Azospirillum brasilense: one gene and its partner. The protein of the gene in region 1 interacts with the protein of each later gene in a pairwise test. Links are inferred from orthologs where the notes say so. Each region holds a gene or a part of one and is shown on either strand. Other genes may lie near its edges. The genes, in order: H1Q64_RS06735 and H1Q64_RS13815.

Region 1 (3,747 bases):
GCGACGCCGAGGTCAAGGGCGCGGAGTTCATCCGCGACTCCGGGACCAAGAAGCCGGTCGTCGGCTTCATCGCCGGGCGCACCGCGCCTCCGGGCCGCCGCATGGGCCATGCCGGCGCGGTGATCTCCGGCGGCAACGACACCGCCGACTTCAAGATCGACTTCATGAAGTCCGTCGGCATCGCCGTCGCCGACAGCCCCGCCAGCCTGGGTTCCACCATGCTGAAGGTCTTCAAGGGCTGATAAAGCGGTAGGCGGGACCCCATATTCCCGCCGACTGCCGAAGGACCGGCGGCCCCCTGTCTCCTCCCGGAGATCCGGGGGCCGCTCGGTCCCAGCGACAAGCAAAAAAAACTCTCTGAGGGAACCGGGCAAACGCCCGAGGCAAACATATGTCCGCTAATCTGGAGAAGACCTCGTTCCTGTTCGGCTCGAACGCCGAATATGTCGCGGAGTTGTACGCGCGCTTCCTGAAGGACCCCTCCTCGGTGGATTCGAGCTGGAACGGCTTCTTCAGGGAGCTGGACGACGACTCCCGCGCCGTCCTGAACGAGCTGAACGGCCCGTCCTGGAGCCTGGAGGAGGGCACGCTCGCCAACGGCGCGCTCGACCCCGTCGCCGCCTCGCTGGAAAGCATCGGCGCCCCGGCCGCGACCAACGGCAACGCCGGCCTCGTCGCCCACGCCCAGCAGGTCTATGGCGGCATCAGCCACCAGCAGCTGCGCGCCGCGACGCTCGACAGCATCCGCGCGCTGATGCTCATCCGCGTCTACCGCGTGCGCGGCCACATGAACGCGCATTTCGACCCGCTGGGTCTCGAGAAGCGTGAGCCGCACCCGGAACTGGACCCGGCGACCTACGGCTTCGGTCCGGGCGACATGGACCGCCCGATCTTCCTGAACTACTCGCTGGGCCTGGAGACGGCGTCGCTGCGCCAGATCCTGGAGATCCTGCAGAAGACCTACTGCGGGAACATCGGCGTCGAGTTCATGCACATCCAGGATCCGGAAGAGAAGGCCTGGATTCAGGAGCGCATCGAGGGCGGCCGCAACCACACCGAATTCACGGTGAACGGCAAGCGCGCCATCTACGAGCGCCTGATCGCCGCCGAGGGCTTCGAGAAGTTCCTCCAGCTCAAGTACACCGGCACCAAGCGCTTCGGCCTTGAGGGCGGCGAGTCGATGATCCCCGCGCTGGAGCAGGTCCTGAAGCGCGGCGGCCAGCTCGGCCTCAAGGAGGTCGTCGTCGGCATGGCCCACCGCGGCCGGCTGAACATGCTGACCAACTTCATGGGCAAGCCCTTCGCCGCGGTCTTCTCGGAGTTCCAGGGCAACCCGTCCAGCCCGCAGGACGTGCAGGGCTCGGGCGACGTGAAGTATCATCTCGGCACCTCGTCGGACCGCGATTTCAACGGCAACATCGTCCACCTGTCGCTGACCGCCAACCCATCCCACCTGGAATGGGTGAATCCGGTCGTGCTGGGGAAGGTGCGCGCCAAGCAGGCGCAGCGCAACGACCTGGACCGCGAGCAGGTCATGGGCGTTCTGATCCACGGCGACGCCGCCTTCGCCGGCCAGGGCATCGTGGCCGAGACGCTGGGCCTGTCGGAGCTGCGCGGCTACCGCACCGGCGGCACCGTCCACTTCATCATCAACAACCAGATCGGCTTCACCACGAACCCGACCTATTCGCGGTCCGGCGTCTATTGCTCGGACATGGCGAAGATGGTCCAGGCGCCGATCTTCCACGTCAACGGCGACGACCCCGAGTCCGTCGTCCACATCAGCCGCATCGCCGCCGAGTTCCGCCAGAAGTTCAAGCGGGACGTGGTGATCGACATGGTCTGCTACCGCCGCCACGGCCACAACGAGGGCGACGAGCCGGGCTTCACCCAGCCGCTGATGTACAAGAAGATCCGCGCCCACGGCACCACGCGGGAGCTGTACGGCAAGCAGCTCGTCGAGGAGAACGTCCTCACCCAGGCCGAGTCCGATCAGATGATCCAGGACTTCATGAAGAAGCTGGAGGGTGAGTTCGAGGCCGCCAACTCCTTCAAGCCGAACAAGGCCGACTGGCTGGAAGGCAAGTGGTCGGGCCTGGAGGCCGCGAAGACCGACGACGAGCGCAAGGGCAACACCGGCGTGGCGATCGACGTGCTGCGCGAGGTCGGCAACAAGCTCTGCGAGTACCCGAAGGACTTCGCGATCAACTCGAAGATCGCCCGCCAGCTCGAGGCCAAGAAGAAGTCGCTGGAGACCGGCGAGGGCATCGACTGGGCGACCGCGGAAGCGCTCGCCTACGGCACGCTGCTGGTCGAGGGCAACGGCGTCCGCCTGTCGGGCCAGGATTCCGGCCGCGGCACCTTCTCGCACCGCCATGCGGTGATGTACGACCAGAACACCGAGAACAAGTACATCCCGCTGAACCATCTGCGTCCCGACCAGGGCCCGTTCGAGGTGCATGACAGCCCGCTGTCCGAGGCCGCCGTGGTCGGCTTCGAGTACGGCTACTCGCTGGCCGAGCCGCACAGCCTGACCCTGTGGGAAGCGCAGTTCGGCGACTTCGCCAACACCGCCCAGACCATCATCGACCAGTTCCTCTCGTCGGGCGAGTCGAAGTGGCTGCGCATGTCCGGCCTCGTGCTTCTGCTGCCGCACGGCTACGAGGGCCAGGGTCCGGAGCACTCCTCGGCCCGTCCGGAGCGCTTCCTCCAGATGTCCGCCGAGGACAACTGGCAGATCTGCAACCTGACGACCCCGGCGAACCTGTTCCACGCCTTCCGCCGCCAGATGCGCCGGCCCTTCCGCAAGCCGCTGGTGCTGTTCACGCCGAAGTCGCTGCTGCGCCACAAGCTGTGCGTCTCCAGCCTGTCGGAACTGGCCGAGGGCACGAACTTCCGCCGCGTGCTCGGCGAGACGGCGACGGACCTGCTGCCGAACGAGCAGATCCGCCGCATCGTCGTCTGCACCGGCAAGGTCTATTACGACCTGCTGCAAGAGCGCACCGCGCGCGGCATCAAGGACGTGGCGCTCGTCCGGTTGGAGCAGCTCTACCCGTTCCCCCGCTCCGCCCTGACCGAGGAGTTCGCCCGCTATCCGAACGCCGAGGTCGTGTGGTGCCAGGAGGAGCCGGAGAACCAGGGCTACTGGACCTTCGTCGACCGCCGTCTGGAAGGCGCCCTCACCTCGATCGAGCACAAGGCCTCGCGCCCCAGCTATGTCGGCCGTCCGGCCTCCGCGTCGCCGGCCACCGGCCTGCTCAAGCGTCACAACCAGGAGCAGGCGAAGCTTCTGGAAGACGCGCTCGTCATCCGCTGACTCGACGCCCAGGCGTAGAACAAGAAAGTACGAGAGGAACTTATGGCTACCGAAATCAAGGTCCCCACCCTGGGCGAGTCCGTCTCCGAGGCGACCGTTGCCCGCTGGCTGAAGAAGGTCGGCGACGCGGTCGCCGCCGACGAGGCGCTGGTCGAGCTGGAGACCGACAAGGTCACGCTTGAGGTGAACGCCCCGTCCGCCGGCACGCTGGCGGAGATCGTTGCCGCCGACGGCGCCAACGTCGGCGTCGGCGCCCTGCTGGGTGTCCTCGGCGAGGCCGGCGCCGCCGTGGCCGCTCCGGCCCCGGCCGCGGCTCCCGCCGCCGCCCCGGCCAAGACGGCCGCCCCGGCGGCGGCTCCGGCCCCGGCGGGCGCTGCCGCCCTGGCCGACGCCGGCCCGGCCGCCCGCAAGCTGGTCGCCGAGAAGGGCCT
Region 2 (3,188 bases), on another replicon or contig:
ACCTAACAATCCCTGAGCGCACTTATGTCGCATCCGGGGTTGCCCCGCAACCGGCCGAAGCGGCTGGAGCTATGCCATGAACGCGGGATATGACGTGACCGCCAGCAGGGTCTGACCGGCGTAGGACAGGCTGCTGGCGACCAGCGCGAAGAAGACCAGGGCAGCCACGGTGAGGGCGAGGCTGACCGCGACCGCGGCCCCGTCGCGCTCGATCAGCCCCAGGGACAGCAGGACGAGGGCGAAGCCGGGCAGCCAGCCGGTCAGCGGCAGCGGCACCACGCAGGTCAGCGACAGAAGCAGCACCAGCACGCCGAACCAGCGTTCCCCGTCGATGCTGGCGAAGCGGCTGTGGCGCGGCTTCAGCATCCTCTCGATGGCGGTCAGCCGCGGCATCGCCTTGTCGATCATGCGGGCGGCGAGGGAGCGGCTGACCGAGCGGCGCAGAATCCAGCCGGGCAGGGCGGCGCCGCGCTTGCCGAAGGCCATCTGGGCGGAGAAGAGCAGGATCGGCAGGTCGAACAGGCAGGACACGCCCAGCGGCACCGGCGCGATGGTGGGCAGCGACAGGGCCAGCAGGATGGTGCCCAGCGAACGGTCGCCCAGCGCCTGGATCAGGTCGCCGAGTGACACCCGCCCGTCCGGCAGGTTGGCGCGGAAGGCCGCCAGGACGTCGGAGGTCCGCTCCTCCCCATGGTCCTGCCGCCCACGGCGGGCGACGGTCGCGGGAAGCGAGGCGCCTCCGGTGAAGGCCACGTTGCGCGGCACGCTCATACGCCGGCCTCCGCCGCCGCCGACTCATAGGCTTCGAGATGCTCAAGCCATGCCTCCTCGGCGGCGGACAGCTTCTTGTCCACCACGCCGAGGTCGATCTGGAGCTTCTGCAGCTTGTCGCTGGGACCGCTGTAGAGGGCGGGATCGGCCAGCTTCGCCTCGATCTTGCGCTTCTCCTCGGTCAGCTTGTTGACCTGCGACTCCGCGTCGGTGGCTTTCTTCTTCAGCGGGGCGAGCGTGGCGCGGGCCTCCGCCGCAGCGCGGCGCTGGTCCTTGCGGCTGGCCCCGGCGTCCGTCGTCTCGCCGCCCTTGGCGGCGGCGCGCTCGGCCCGCGCTCGGTCGAGCAGGAAGCGGCGGTAGTCGTCGAGGTCGCCGTCGTAGGGCTGCACCGTGCCGTCGGCGACCAGCAGCAGCCGGTCGGCGGTCAGCTCGATCAGGTGCGGGTCGTGGCTGATGAGGATGACCGCGCCCTCGAACCCGTTGATCGCCTCGATCAGCGCCTCGCGGCTGTCCACATCGAGGTGGTTGGTCGGCTCGTCCAGCATCAGGATGTGCGGCGTCTCGCGGCTCATCAGCGCCAGCAGCAGCCGGGCCTTCTCGCCGCCGGACAGGTCGGAGATGCGGGTTTCCGCCTTGCTCTGCTGGAAGCCGAAGCGGCCGAGATGGGCGCGGACCTTCTCCTCCGGCGCCAGCGGCATGATGCGCTGGGTCTGCTGGATCGGGGTCAGCGACAGGTCCAGCTCGTCCTGCTGGTGCTGGGCGAAATAGCCGACGCGCAGCTTGGTCGGGCGCTTCACCTCGCCGGCCATCGCCTCCAGCCGTCCGGCCAGCAGCTTCACCAGCGTGGATTTGCCGTTGCCGTTGGCGCCGAGCAGGGCGATGCGGTCGTCCATGTCGATGCGCAGGTTGACGCGGCGCAGGATGGCGCGGTCGCCGTAGCCGATGGTCACCCCGTCCAGCGCGATCAGCGGCGGGGCCATCTCGTCCGGCTGGGGGAAGTTAAAGACGACCTCGGCGTCGTCCTCCATCAGCGTGATGGTCTCCAGCTTCTCCAGGGCCTTCAGGCGACTCTGCGCCTGCCGGGCCTTGGTCGCCTTGTAGCGGAAGCGTTCGACGAAGGCCATCATGTGCTTGCGCTTGGCCTCCTGCTTGGTCGCCATGGCCTGCAACCGCTCCATGTTGGCGCGGCGCTGCTTGAGGAACTGGTCGTAGTTGCCGGCGTAGGTCACCAGCTTGCCCTGGTCCACATGGATGGTCGTCGTGGGGACCGAGTTCAAGAGGTCGCGGTCGTGGCTGACCAGCAGGATCGTGTGGGGGTAGTTCTTGAGGTACCCCTCAAGCCAGATGGTCGCCTCCAGATCGAGGTGGTTCGTCGGCTCGTCGAGCAGCAGCAGGTCGGGGCGGGCGAACAGCACGCCGGCCAGCGCCACGCGCATCCGCCAGCCGCCCGAGAAGTCGGAGCAGGGCCGGGCCTGCGCGTCGGCGTCGAACCCCAGCCCGGAAAGCACCTGGGCGGCGCGCGACGGCGCCGAATGCGCCTCGATGTCGGCCAGCCGGGCGTGGATCTCGCCGATGCGCATGGGGTCGGTGGCCGTCTCGGCCTCGGCCAGCAGGGCGGTGCGCTCCGTGTCGGCGGCCAGGACGGCGTCGATCAGCGTGGTGGCGCCGCTGGGGGCCTCCTGCGCCACCATGCCGATCTTGGTGCCGGTGGGCACGCCGATGGCTCCGGCGTCCGTCTGGAGCTGGCCGGCGATGAGCTTGAGGAGGGTGGATTTTCCGGTGCCGTTGCGGCCGACCAGCGCCACGCGGTGGCCCTTCGACACGACCGCGGTGGCGCGGTCGAACAGCACACGTCCGCCGTAGCGGAACGTCAGGTCGTTGATGTGCAGCATATCGGCGCCGGTTTACCACGGGGAAACCGCGATTTGAAGCGGGACCCGCGGGGCAACCCTTCATGGCAGCCGCGCGGCGGCGCGCGGTCGGCCTCACGAAGTGGCCTCACGAACCGGTTGCCGTGGCCGAAAAGCGCCTATATAACCCCGCGCAATCGGCGCCCCGGCCAAACCAGCGGCGCCCATAACGCATTTCCAGCAGGAGCCCACCGCCATGGCCGTCGAACGCACCCTCTCGATCATCAAGCCCGATGCCACCCGCCGCAACCTGACTGGCAAGATCAACGCCAAGTTCGAGGACGGCGGCCTGCGCATCGTCGCGCAGAAGCGCGTCCAGCTGTCCAAGGCCCAGGCCGAGCAGTTCTACGGCGTGCATCGCGAGCGTCCGTTCTTCAACGACCTCGTCTCCTTCATGATCTCCGGCCCGGTCGTGCTCCAGGTCCTGGAAGGCGAGAACGCCATCGCCCGCAACCGCGAGATCATGGGCGCCACCAACCCGGCCAACGCCGCCGAGGGCACCATCCG

The links.
Region 2: the proteins of H1Q64_RS06735 (region 1) and H1Q64_RS13815 interact in binary tests that used the Escherichia coli proteins (3 or more experiments, as listed by UniProt). The link is inferred for Azospirillum brasilense from one-to-one orthologs.

Annotation. Positions count from the first base shown.
Region 1 is NZ_CP059449.1:1,413,820-1,417,566, reverse strand. The notes cover bases 81-3,516. They hold H1Q64_RS06735 (2-oxoglutarate dehydrogenase E1 component), read left to right. Parts: upstream 81-391; coding sequence 392-3,316; downstream 3,317-3,516. Other genes in these bases: odhB (2-oxoglutarate dehydrogenase complex dihydrolipoyllysine-residue succinyltransferase), read left to right, coding at 3,359-3,516; sucD (succinate--CoA ligase subunit alpha), read left to right, coding at 81-242. Also shown: more of sucD, read left to right, coding at 1-80; more of odhB, read left to right, coding at 3,517-3,747. UniProt on the Escherichia coli protein: E1 component of the 2-oxoglutarate dehydrogenase (OGDH) complex which catalyzes the decarboxylation of 2-oxoglutarate, the first step in the conversion of 2-oxoglutarate to succinyl-CoA and CO(2).
Region 2 is NZ_CP059450.1:89,235-92,422, forward strand. What follows is about bases 216-3,092. They hold H1Q64_RS13815 (ABC-F family ATP-binding cassette domain-containing protein), read right to left. Parts: upstream 2,664-3,092; coding sequence 768-2,663; downstream 216-767. Other genes in these bases: H1Q64_RS13810 (exopolysaccharide biosynthesis protein), read right to left, coding at 216-771; ndk (nucleoside-diphosphate kinase), read left to right, coding at 2,878-3,092. In the rest of the region: more of H1Q64_RS13810, read right to left, coding at 70-215; more of ndk, read left to right, coding at 3,093-3,188. UniProt on the Escherichia coli protein: Genetic data indicate it may be involved in ribosome assembly or function.